4 regions of the Alteromonas sp. 4NH20-0056 genome follow, and region 4 is predicted to be linked to each of the others. Evidence: predicted binding sites of a transcription regulator. Region 4 holds the regulator's gene; each other region holds the start of a gene.
What was found. Region 4 encodes sigma-54, which starts transcription at its own class of promoters, with help from an activator protein. Its sites were predicted from a motif close to GTTGGCACGNNNNTNGNNT; they were not measured.
Positions count from the first base shown of each region.

Region 1 (3,172 bases), on a different contig from region 4:
TATCACTAAAAACAGGAGGCGGAAGCTGTTTAGCAATGGCAGCTTCATGATAGTACACGCCACGTTTCGGGTGGTTGTTACTACATAAATGAAGTGTTGTGTTACTGCACGCGCCCCCAATAATGTTAACTAAGGCGGCAACGACGTCCTCAATATGAACTAAGTTTACTTGCTTATTTCCTGCTTCCAGTGATTTACCTGACAGCGAGTTAACCGGGTGGCGATCAGGCCCCACTAAGCCTGCTAGTCGTAGAATGTTATAATGTTCAATCGTCGCTGCAATATGCTGTTCTAAGTCTACATGGGCCTTAGCAGAAGCGGTTTCAGGCATGACGGCTGATGTTTCTTTTACTTCGCGGCTTACGGCATCTCCATAGACCGAGGTGGTGCTGATGAATACAACCTTTGCAACACCGGCTAGCTTTGCATCGTCGATGAGCTTTTTCATATGCCGTGTAAAGTCATCAAGCTGGGTATTGCGTCTGCCGGGTGGAATGTTAAGGACCAGCGTTGCGCCCTTCAAAGCATGCAGTAAAGCCTCACTGTCTTCGCCAAGTGAAAAACGTATGCCTTGAATACCCTTGCTTTTAAGTGTTAGTAATTTTTCATCGCTTCGCGTTGTGGCCGTAAGCGTGCTGGTAGGTAACAGTGATGCTGCTAAATGGCGGCCAAGCCATCCATACCCACATATCACAACGTTGTTTGACATAAGCAAGCCTCTTTGAAAAAAATGCGTTTGAACAATATGTGACGTTAAGCATACCATTAATAATCAAAGTGATATGCAAACACAAAAAAGCGAGGCTATGCCTCGCTTTATATTACATTGTCATGGCGCCCATTTTCACAAGGCTACATTTTCATTTCTGAACCGTCGATGTCTAAAAGGTTTAATGAATCTAACCCCGGAATATTTGCGGCCATTTTTGATTCTGCATAATCGGCTTGTTGCAAGACCTCACACAGTGCGTGACCTTTTTCTTCAAGCGACGCGGCCTGAGTCTCAATTCTATGTTCGATTGTCTCGCCAAAACGCTCCATTTTTTGTTCGAATGCATCCATATCGCCGCCTTCCCACAACATTTGTGTGCCAAGTGCAACGAGGATATGCCCCATCGATTTAGCCACTAATGACTCAATTTCTTCTTCAAATTCTGCTTCCCAGCTTTCATCAAACCAGCCCGGCTCATCAAAGCGTGTTGAATCTACATAAATATCGCCGTTCTCGTCATAAAACGAATGGTTTAGCTTGTCGTTTAACGATGCAAATAGAGTATCAAAATCATCAGTGATCCCAGAGTCTGCCCCAAGCAACTCACCGAACACCTCAGTAACGGCGAGGCTAGCGATGGCTAAACCTTCGCTTGCAATGTTCAATGTCATCGGGATCGCGGTGTCGATATTGTCATAATAGGTCGATACCCACGCTTGTTGATCGCGGTCCAAATCAGCTCGTTCGCCATTAATGGTAAGCGTATGGTTTTCATCAATCGAAAACGAACCGCCATTACTCATGTCGACGGTGAGTAAACCATGGTGATATTGAATATTACCATCAAGTTCCATGTCACAACTTGTATCATGCGCAAAAGCCGAAGGTGCAAGCAGTGCGGTAGTTACTGCCAGTGGAAGAAGTTGCTTTGCTTTCATTTTGAATATCCTTTTAACGATGCCATTAGGCTACATTCTTTATATTCTGTGCGGCGTACCAAACACCTTCATCATGAGGATGTGCTCCGTCACAGATTTGTAATTAGTATTGATATAGCAACCCTAATGCCAAAATAGAAAAATCATAAAATACAATGATTTAATTATTTTGGTGACGATGTGGTTAATGTGGCTTTCTAAAAAATTGGTTAAAAATTTAACTTAGTAGTGAATTTGACGAAGATCAATAAGTCGTTAATGTCATGCCCAAAGATTAAATTAAACGAGATTGAGCATGTTCAAAAACTTTTAATTCGTGCATAATACGCCCAGAAATTTTAAGGGGTTAAGAGAATGACTGATTGGATTAACGCACTAACATTTGGTGTTGCACTTCTCGCCTTCGCTCTGGGGCTTAGCAGCATTATTATGGGCTTTTTAACAACTGAAACCGGTCCTAAAGGTATGCAGGAAAAAGTGGAATATGGCTTTTTCGGTGTGACAGGCTTAGTCGTTTGCTTAGTGATGGGTTATGCATTGGCATAACGGCATTTACGTGCATGACATAAAAAAACCGGCTTTCTATTAGCCGGTTTTTTTGTATCTGAAATTAGCCCTATGAGTTACTGTGACTCTTGATTCGCTGTATTCACCGAAGCAGTGTACTGCTTAGATAGCAGCGCGATGTGTCCATCTCGTTGGTAAGCGTTTAAATCAAATAGCGATAGCATTGCCATAACATGATCAAATATGTCCGCCTGTACTTTCTCATATACTACCCAGTCTTTCTGTGCACTGAAGCAATATAATTCAAGCGGTAACCCAAGTTCGTTAGGCGGTAGTTGCCTAACCATCAGCGTTAAATCTTGATTAATATCGGGGTGTTTACGAAGGTAAGCTTCTAGGTAAGCGCGAAACGTACCGATGTTTGTAAGACGTCTGCTGTTTAGTAAGTCTGACTCATCTATTGAGCTATCTTGGTGATAGGCCCTTAAGTCACGCTTTTTCTTCTCAATATAGTCTTTAATGTAGCGGATGTTTGAAAATCGGTTCAGCATTTCGTTGTCACATAGCTTAATACTATGAATATCGATATAGACAGCGCGTTTTATTCTTCGCCCCCCAGATTCCTGCATACCGCGCCAATTTTTAACCGCCTCTGTGGTTAAGCTGTAAGTAGGCAACGTAGAAATAGTCTTATCCCAGTTTTGTACTTTTACGTTGGTAAGTCCAATCTCTAGAATTTCACCGTCTACCTCATATTTGGGCATGCTTATCCAATCACCAGTATTAAACATGCGGTTCGCGGCAATTTGAATACCTGCAACAAACCCCAGTATGGTATCGCGAAAAATAAGCAGCAATACCGCAGCGATGGCAGTTAGCCCGGATACAAGTATAAGGGGGCTTCTATCAACAATAAGTGAAATACTGAATAAAATAGTAAGAATGGCGACCGTGAGCTTCGCAACTTGAATGAAGCCTGTTATTGGCGCACGTCTCGAAAACGCCGACGCGTTAT
Region 1 covers NZ_BAAJLS010000011.1:95,836-99,007, forward strand. Annotated here, with positions in the region: gene AC27EZ_RS16115 (NAD(P)H-binding protein) at 1-709, opposite strand, end outside; gene AC27EZ_RS16120 (DUF2884 family protein) at 853-1,650, opposite strand; gene AC27EZ_RS16125 (hypothetical protein) at 2,005-2,196, shown strand; gene AC27EZ_RS16130 (mechanosensitive ion channel family protein) at 2,274-3,172, opposite strand, start outside.
Region 1: the regulator sigma-54 is predicted to act here: its motif matches at 1,766-1,784, upstream of AC27EZ_RS16120 (DUF2884 family protein).

Region 2 (3,172 bases), 310 kb from region 4:
GGATGGCATCTATCTTTTCTAGGTACTCCTGTTCCCGTTGACGCTCTATTTCATATTCTTTTCTAGCACGCGAGCTTAGTGAGTCTTGAGAGCCTGAATTAAGTAGTCTGCCATTACTGTCTGTAACAGTAACCTTTGAAGGCTCCATGTTCTGTACTGCTGAAGCCACAATATCAACAACCGCATCGACTTCTTCACCAGAAATAACTGCACCGCGTTTCGCCGTTAATACAATAGTGGCAGATGCCTTCTTTTCTCGCCTTGCAAATACGTTTTCCTTCGGCATTGCCAGTAGAACTCGTGCTTTTTGGATACTTGACATGTCTTCGATGGTAGACGCAATTTGTTTTTCTCTAGCGTGCTTTAGCCTTTCCATTTCGACACGTTGACTAACACCAAAGCCCATGTCTTGCATGATGATGTCTGAACCAGTGTCTGAAGTATTAGTGAGGCCTTGTCGTGTCATACCTAAGCGAACGTTTTGAAATTCATCACTGCGAACGTATACCGTATTGCCTTCTAATCGGTATTCAATTTGATTAGCATCCATGTAATCAAGCGTTTCAATAAGCTCTTGGGTCTCCATTTTTGCCAGCGGCCTAAAGTCGGGCTCTTGTGCCCACAAAAAAATGAAGATTGCGATGACAACGCAAATTACCAGAACGACAACCAGCGCCATTTGACGCATCATTTCCGCACTGCCGATCGAGTCCATAAAACCGGATTTATTTTCGGGTTCTGAATCGGCGTTCATGTTTTGATCTGGAACGCTTAAATTAGTGCCTGTTGCTTCAGCCATGACTTACTCCAACTACACCGGCATGTTCATAATTTGCTTGTAAGCTTCAAGAACCTTGTTTCTTACTTGCACGGTAGCCTCGAATGCAATTCCAGACTTTTCTTTTGTTAACATAACTTCAGCAAGACTCAGAGAAGGGTCTCCCATCTCAAAGCGCTGTTGTGCATCTTTCGACGCGAGCTGCATGGTGTTAACCCCATCTACCGCGTGCTTTAGCATGGTAGCGAAATCACTTGCCGAAGTGTTGATTTCACTTAATGGTTGGGGTTCATTAACTTGAAGGCGCGTTTGTCCAATCATATTCTGCATATCTTGGTACAAACTGTTGGCTTTAATGTCCATAACCACTCCTGTAAATGTCATCGCTGTGGCAGCCAAAGGATGACGTAGTCGTTTTTTCTTAATAGTAAGCATGGCACTGCAAACACCACGCCAACTTTAAAATCCGTTTATTTTCATAAACTTAGAGAGGGCGGCAAAAAGTTGCCAATATTATGACGGGGAAATTGGAGGCTGACGGGAGTCAACAGATAAAAAACGCCGCAAGTGCGGTAGCTAAGCTTGCGGCGGTAACGCTACATAAATTGTTTCTCTTACACTAAGGTTATGCAGGAACCTCGATGCCGTCATCACGCATCCGCGCGAGTTTATAACGCAACGTACGAGGGCTTATTCCCAGTTTTTCCGCAACATCTTTGCGCTTACCGTTACACGACACCAATGTATCTAATATTATTTGATGTTCTTGATAACGAAGTTCTGATCCCAATTTGCTCGAATCATCATGTTCGTTGACGACTTCGGGCTCTTCCTTAAATGCCGTATCAATCATTAAATCGGTGGCATCTATCTCGCCGTTTTCACATAAGATGAGCGCACGTTGAACGACATTCTCTAATTCTCGAACATTCCCAGGCCACGCATATTGCGTAAGTTTGCTTCGCGCCGATGCACTCAACCTAACGGATGACATACCTTGTGATGTCGCATGGCGCATAATAAGGTGCTCTGCTAAAGGCACAACGTCACCAGGGCGTTTGTGAAGTGGTTGCCACTCGATTGGAAACACATTCAGTCGATAATACAAATCTTCTCTAAATGAGCCAGCATCGACCGCTTTACGAAGGTCACGATTACTTGTCGCAATGACACGCACATCTAGTTTGACGGTTTTTCTACCGCCCAATCGTTCAACTTCGCGTTCTTGAAGAACACGCAGCAACTTAGCTTGAAGCGCTAGATCCATTTCCGTTATTTCATCAAGCAACAGCGTGCCGCCCTGCGCTTGTTCAAACTTGCCAGGACATGCCTGAATAGCGCCTGTAAATGCCCCTTTCTCGTAACCAAACAGCGTAGCCTCGAGCATGTTCTCAGGAATTGCTGCGCAATTGATAGCCACAAAAGGCGCTTTGCTTCGCTGCGATTGGTCGTGAATATAGCGCGACAATACTTCTTTACCAGAACCGCTAGGGCCCAAGACCATTACCGTCGCTTCCGACTTGGCGACCTTCCTAGACAGTTCAAGTAATTGTAGACTTGAAGGGTCTGCTACGATGGGTGTACGCGACTCTATTTTTTGCGCGGGCGCATAACGACCGACAAGGTTAAGCAATACTTCTGGCGCAAACGGTTTCGATAAATAGTCAGTGGCGCCATCACGCATAGCTTGCACAGCATCATCTATAGTGGCGTATGCCGTCATTAACAAAACGGGAAGCTGAGGGTATTTTGCTTTAATGTTTTTAAGCAGCGTTAACCCACTCATTTCTGCCATTTGAATATCACTTACCACAAGATCAATTTTTCTGCCTGACAGCACCATTAGCGCGGCTTCAGCACTATCTGCATCCACCACGTCGTAATCACCTAGAAGCAAGGTATCGAATAACGCCTCTCGCAAACCTGCATCATCTTCTACGATAAGAATTGTTGTACGTGCCATGTTTATCTCCTGTTGATTACGCTACGTTCGACTGCATATTGAACGCTGCATCATCACGACTACCATCACAAGGTAAGGTAATGGTGAACCGCGCACCTGACTGTGGAATATTAGTTACTTTGAGCTCACCGCTGTGAGCGGTGACAACCGATTTAACAACGGCTAACCCCAATCCTGTTCCATGTGTTTTGGTGGTAAAGAACGGCTCAAAAATTTTATCTTTTATTGTATTTGGTACACCCGGCCCATTATCGTCGACTGACAGCGTGATGTGTCCATCGATAACATCTGCTTTAAGCGAAATCGCATACCCCTTTGGCGTAACCTGACTTGCGTTATGGATAAGGTTTAGCACCGCGCCCTGAAGGGCAGTAAGGTTGCCAGTAAAGGTTTCTTTTTTATCGAAGCCACTGATATCTAAACGCTGTTGT
Region 2 covers NZ_BAAJLS010000001.1:313,933-317,104, forward strand. Annotated here, with positions in the region: gene fliF (flagellar basal-body MS-ring/collar protein FliF) at 1-799, opposite strand, end outside; gene fliE (flagellar hook-basal body complex protein FliE) at 812-1,141, opposite strand; gene AC27EZ_RS01455 (sigma-54-dependent transcriptional regulator) at 1,404-2,741, opposite strand; gene AC27EZ_RS01460 (sensor histidine kinase) at 2,758-3,172, opposite strand, start outside.
Region 2: the regulator sigma-54 is predicted to act here: its motif matches at 1,218-1,236, upstream of fliE (flagellar hook-basal body complex protein FliE).

Region 3 (3,172 bases), on a different contig from region 4:
ACTTAAGCCGTCTTGAATTTTATTGATACCGCTATGCCACACCACGCGTCTTCGGCTACATTTCGTATTTTGTTCTGCGCATTATTAGCCACGGCTATTGGCCAAAGCGTTATGCTTACCACCTTGCCATCCATGGGAAGAGAAGCGGGATTATCTGAATTTCATATTGCTATTATCATGTCTAGCTCTGCCTTTATATTTGCGCTTGGCACTAGCGTATGGAGTAAAGTAGCCAAGCGAGCAGGCTTTAAGCGTATCCTTATGGTGGGCTTATTCGGCTACAGCATGGGAACCTTCTTTTTTGCAAGCGCATGGCAAATGGGTTTCTCCGGACTAATAACGGGCACTTCGCTATTCCTTGCTTTACTGATTAGCCGCAGCATGCAGTCAACCATTATGTCTGCGACTCCCCCCTCTGCGGTAGGCTATGCCATTGCAATAAGTACACAACAAGAACGTGTGAGCGCAATTAGTAAAGTAACCTCGGCCAGTAACGTGGGGCAAATTGTCGGGCCAGCATACGCAGGTTTACTTGTTGGATTTGGGCTTCTCACACCGTTATTCAGCATTGTGATACTTACATTAACTGCATTGGTTATAGTATGGATAAAGCTTCCCGCTATAGCGCCACCTGCACTAGCAGAGAACAAAATAACGTTGAGCAAAAAAAACATTCATCACAGCATGGTTCCGCTACTTCTTGTGGGCTCTTGTGCTGGCGTTTTTTGCGCTATGGCAATGATGCAACAGACCCTTGGGTTCTTCTTCATCGATTTTTATGGCAAGAGCACGGTAGAAGCAGCTCAGCAGGTTGGTACGGCAATGATGATAAGTGCCGTCGCATCACTTAGCGTGCAACTATTACTTGTGCAACGCGCTCGCTTCTCACCAGAAAAAATGATCAAAGTCGCCCTTCCGCTTTTAGCGGTAGCTTACATGCTGATGTACACCCACCAACAAATAGCGACCTTATATATTGCTATGTTCTGCATGGGAATTGGTATGGGAATGGCCTACCCATCGCTTACTGCTACAGCAACTAGCTACTGTACTGAAGAAAAACAAGCCTCTATTACCGGGCTTATCACGGCAACACCTGCCATGGGCTATATCGTGGGCCCTCCCCTCGCCGCAACACTTTATCAATTCGATATTAGTTCTCCTTTTCTCGTAGCTAGCATCCTTATTTCCGTCTTCGCGATATTGGTTACCATTACGCTGATAAACACGAATAAAACACCAAAAGAATAGGTATAAAAAAAATTACCCAATTATCTTAAAAAACGCGGAACCTTTTTCATAAATTGCTATCTTACTTATACATGAAGTCGTTGAGTGTGCGTATTCATGGTGTTTAAATGTGTTTTCCAAGTGATATTGTGTTTTTTAAGGGGCTTATAGCCCCTTTTCTTTTGCCCAAAAAACAGTCCCTTCTTTTTAACATTACCTTCTTCTTGCCTTAAGCGCTTTCTGTAGCGTGCGAAAAGCTTTCATTATTATGTAATTCATACACAAAGACTGTAGCAATGTGCGCCTCCATAATAAAAATACACTATAAAAACATAAACTTATAACTGGAATGGCGATTGCTTCAGTATGTACGAAGCAATGACATTTTTATTAACCATTATTAAGGAGAGCATAATGAACAGTGATCGTATTGAAGGTAACTGGAAGGAAATGAAAGGGAAAGTTCAACAGAAGTGGGGCAAACTAACTGACGATGATATGGACGTTATCGATGGCCGCCGTGAAGAGCTTGTTGGCAAGATTCAACAAGCCTATGGCAAAAGCCGTGAAGAAGCAGAGAAAGAAGTTGATGAGTATCTGAACTAAGATTACTTATTAGCTACGCCCATAAGCACAGAGTCTCGATTCGGGGCTTTGTGCTTTTCATAATCAACGGTATTCACTTAAACCAGCGCTTTGCTCCCACCACGGTGCAGTGAAATTAATATTTTCATACGGAATAGTGTTGGCATATTGCAAACTTACCGACTCCCAAAAAGCCGCTTTCAATTTAGGGTCAAAAATGGCGAAGTCGCCTTGTTCGTTGTATTGCTCAAGTAACACTTTATAAGCGCCTACTGGTGTAAGAGGATTATCTTGACGCACAACCACATCGCCACCATATGTTTCATAGAGCGCCTTTGATGTTTTCCAACTTTTCGCCATTGCGTTTGCCATTGCGCGTCGATAAGCATCAATTTCTTCACGAGAATATTCAGAATTGCCAGTAAGCTCGGCTGTCCACACTTTGATAGCGGAATAAGCAGACTCAACCTCGGCTGCATCGGGCTCTATGCTGTTTTTTGACGCAAAATCAGCTAATACCGATTCTGTAATTTTCTCACTTAAGGCGCGTTGAACCAACATCTGGCGCACATCTTTTTCAGACATATCGCTAAGTATTGTTTGAAACCGATCAACATCGCCTTGTTCTGGCTGAAGCTCGCTGTTAGAAATATCGTTGCCGAATAGGCGCGCGATTATCTCGTCGGCAGCTTGGGGCGTATTAATACCCAAAGACACAACGATGGCAGCGAAAAGCACCATAGGAATTATATCTGAACGCGTCATTTAGAAAATGCTTCCTTTAAATCCTGTTATTAGCATGAGCACGAAACGTATTCTTTATTATTAGAATTTTCCGTTAGTTTCGCGAAATGACATATATGAGCGTTATACTTTAGTGTAAAAATGGTTAAAATTCCACTTTTCTTCTTAGACTCTTTTGCTGGCTTTGTAGCTTTTTTGCTTCTCCACGACGGGCTTTTACTGCTCGGCTCATCCTAGTAGGACGTCGAGGTTTCGGCTTTTTAGCCGCCGCCGCAATCCATTCAACAAGCCGCTGAATCGCATCATCTCGATTTTGCTCTTGAGTGCGAAAATTTTGGGCTTTCATTACAAAAACCCCTTCACTGGTAATGCGCTTATCATTTAGCGCTAACAATGAAGCCTTCAGTGTATCTGGCAACGAAGACCCATTAATATCAAAACGCAAGTGAATGGCACTGCTCACTTTGTTCACGTTTTGCCCACCAGCGCCCTGCGCTCGCATTGCATTCATTTCAATTTCGCTATCATCAATAGATAACGTGGAGGTGATTACTATTTGCATCATTCTCTAAACAAGCCAAATCAATACCGTTAAGTGTGACACTCTCACCTG
Region 3 covers NZ_BAAJLS010000004.1:270,188-273,359, reverse strand. Annotated here, with positions in the region: gene AC27EZ_RS09860 (MFS transporter) at 13-1,251, shown strand; gene AC27EZ_RS09855 (CsbD family protein) at 1,645-1,836, shown strand; gene AC27EZ_RS09850 (hypothetical protein) at 1,900-2,580, opposite strand; gene arfB (alternative ribosome rescue aminoacyl-tRNA hydrolase ArfB) at 2,705-3,124, opposite strand.
Region 3: the regulator sigma-54 is predicted to act here: its motif matches at 1,574-1,592, upstream of AC27EZ_RS09855 (CsbD family protein).

Region 4 (3,172 bases):
AGAATGTCGTCGCTCGCATCGATGTAGACAATAGTCATTGACCATGAAGAGGGCAGGTAGTCCAGAATTTCGACGAGCTCGTTAGGATCTTTTGGCAGATTTCTTACATCAATACTCACTGCAACTTGGTCGTATTCATCAACGACCGTGTGAGTGAGAGTAGGAAGGAGGTTAACAGGGATATTGTCTACACAATAATAGCCTAAATCTTCCAACGCACGCAGCGCCACTGATTTTCCTGACCCAGAACGACCACTGATAATAATCAGCTTCATTCATTTTCTCCCTTTAAATAACAGTGATTTACCCAAGTGCGGTAATAATATCGTCACGAGTAGTTGCGCGTCTAATGGCTTTTAGTGTGTCTTTGTCGCTTAGCTTGCGAGCAACGGTTGCCAAGGTTTGTAAGTGACCTTGTGTTTGCTCCTCAGGGACAAATAATGCAAAAAATATATCAACGGGCTTTTCGTCAATGGCGTCAAAATCGATAGCGGGAATGCTAGTGACCACAATGGCGATAACACTAGATAACCCCGGTAGGCGGCCATGGGGCAGGGCAATGCCGTTGCCAATTCCTGTACTTCCCATGCGCTCTCTAGCAAGTAGGCTAGCAAGGGCTTCTGCCTGATCAATATCCTCGTTGTTATTCGCGGCAATGTCGCTAATGATTTCGAGAATTCTCTTTTTGCTATTGCACTGAACCGCACACTCGGTGCGGTCCAGACTTACGATGGCTTGTATGTCCATGCTTTACTACTAATGTTTTTTGAGTTTTTCCTTATGCTTGATGACCTGCCTGTCGAGTTTATCGACCATGCTGTCTATCGCCGCATACATGTCTGTATTCTCTGAGGATGCAAATACTTCAGCACCGCTCAAATGCATTGTTGCTTCTGCTTTTTGACTTAGTTTTTCAACGTTCAGGATGACATGCACATTAGAAATGTGATCAAAGTGACGCTCAAGTTTAGTGAACTTCGTATCGACATAATTACGCAAAGAATCGGTGATTTCAACATGATGACCCGTTAGGTTGATTTGCATATTTCGTCTTCCTTATGTTTTTTAAGCCCGTTAAATAAGGCTCTTGCGTTGGTTCGACGGTGGAATCGACAAAGATTCCCGGTATTTTGCTATCGTCCGCCGAGCGACCTTTATGCCCTGCTCGGCCAACAATTGAGCAATCTTGCTATCACTCAAAGGCTTGCTCGGCGTCTCGGCCGCAACAAGCTTTTTAATCAATGCACGGATAGCGGTTGAAGAGCACTCTCCACCTGATTCCGTGGCAACGTGGCTTGAGAAAAAATACTTTAATTCGTAAATACCACGGGGGGTATGCATATACTTTTGTGTTGTAACGCGAGAAATGGTTGATTCATGCATATCCACCATCTCTGCGACATCATTTAACACCATTGGTTTCATCATTTCTGGACCATGTTCAAAAAAGCCCATTTGTTGCTGAACGATACAATTAGCAACTTTCATTAGCGTCTCATTTCGAGACTCTAAACTTTTGATGAACCATTTAGCTTCTTGCATGTGAGAACGAATAAACTGTGAGTCGCTACTGTTCTTGGAGCTTCTACTCATTGCCGCGTACTGCTGATTAACACTAAGCTTAGGCAGGCTGTCTGGATTCAGTTCCACCACCCAACGTCCGTTCTTTTTCATAACTGACACGTCAGGAATAACGTACTCGGGTTCTTTCGTTTTAAGTGCACTGCCTGGGCGAGGGTTTAGCGTTTGCAGTAGGCGCATGGCTTCTCGAAGTTGGTCTTCTTTTAAGCGACTCTTACGCATGAGTGTGCGGTAGTCTTTACTGCTTAGTAAGTCAGAGTATTCTTCGATAAGTTGCTTTGCTTCTTCTAGCCATGGTGTGTCTTCAGAAAATTGACGCAGCTGAACCATCAAGCATTCTTGAGGGCTACGGGAGCCAGAACCAATAGGGTCGAACATTTGAATACGTTTTAGCACGCACTCAATTTCATCCATCTCTACCTGTTCTTCAATATCTTCGCTTTTAATGGCTTCTAATATGTCTTCCAACGACGTGGTCAGGTAGCCTGACTCGTCTATAGAATCGATAATGGCCATGGCAATAGCACGGTCAGTATCTGAAAAATGGGTTAAGCGCATTTGCCACGACAAATGCTCTTGAATGTCATCTGTCGTTTCGCCTTGGAAAATAAAATCATCATCGTTATTTGATGGGCCAGGTGCGGGGGCAGACGACGCCGAATAGTATTCATCCCATGTACTATCAATAGGAAGCTCGTCGGGCAAATCATTTTTTTCCAGTGCATCACCAGACTCGATAGTATCGCTTGATGCTGAAGGTGCCGCGTCTAAACGCGAATCGTCTCCGTCAATATTGTTGCGCTCAGCTTGAGGTTCATCGGAACCGTCCTCAACTTCTAAAAGCGGATTTGAGTCCAACGCTTCTTGAATTTCTTGTTGAAGGTCAAGCGTAGACAGCTGCAGAAGCTTAATGGCCTGCTGAAGCTGTGGAGTCATAGTAAGTTGTTGACTAAATTTTAGCTGTAAAGATGGTTTCATCTACGTCTTATTTTATGCTCTGTTATGCGTATACCGAGTGCGAAAATAGCTAAATCGCTTGCGACTTACTATTAACTATAGCCTGAATTGCTCGCCTAGGTATACATCCCTTACTTTTTGATTACTCAAAACTTGTTCCGCGGTGCCTTGGGCGATTAATTCACCATGGCTTACGATGTAGGCTTTCTCGCAAACATCCAAGGTTTCGCGGACGTTATGGTCCGTTATTAAGATCCCAATTCCTCTATCTCGCAAATGCTGGATAATCTTCTTTATATCATTAACTGATATAGGATCAACACCAGCAAATGGTTCATCAAGCAAAATAAATTGCGGGTTGGCTGCTAACGCCCGTGCAATCTCAACACGACGACGTTCGCCACCCGAAAGACTCATGCCTGCACTATTACGTATATGGTTAATATTAAATTCATCAAGTAGCGCATCGGCTTCTTGTTCTTGCTGCTCTGCATTTAAATCTTTACGGGTTTGCAAGATGGCCATAATATTTTCATGCACAGTAAGCTTTCTAAAGATAGACGCTTCTTGAGGTAAATAGCCAATGCCTTGACGAGCGCGCTCATGCATAGGTTGATGCGTAAGTTCTGCATCA
Region 4 covers NZ_BAAJLS010000001.1:620,619-623,790, reverse strand. Annotated here, with positions in the region: gene rapZ (RNase adapter RapZ) at 1-275, opposite strand, end outside; gene ptsN (PTS IIA-like nitrogen regulatory protein PtsN) at 304-747, opposite strand; gene hpf (ribosome hibernation promoting factor) at 757-1,044, opposite strand; gene AC27EZ_RS02770 (RNA polymerase factor sigma-54) at 1,075-2,559, opposite strand; gene lptB (LPS export ABC transporter ATP-binding protein) at 2,635-3,172, opposite strand, start outside.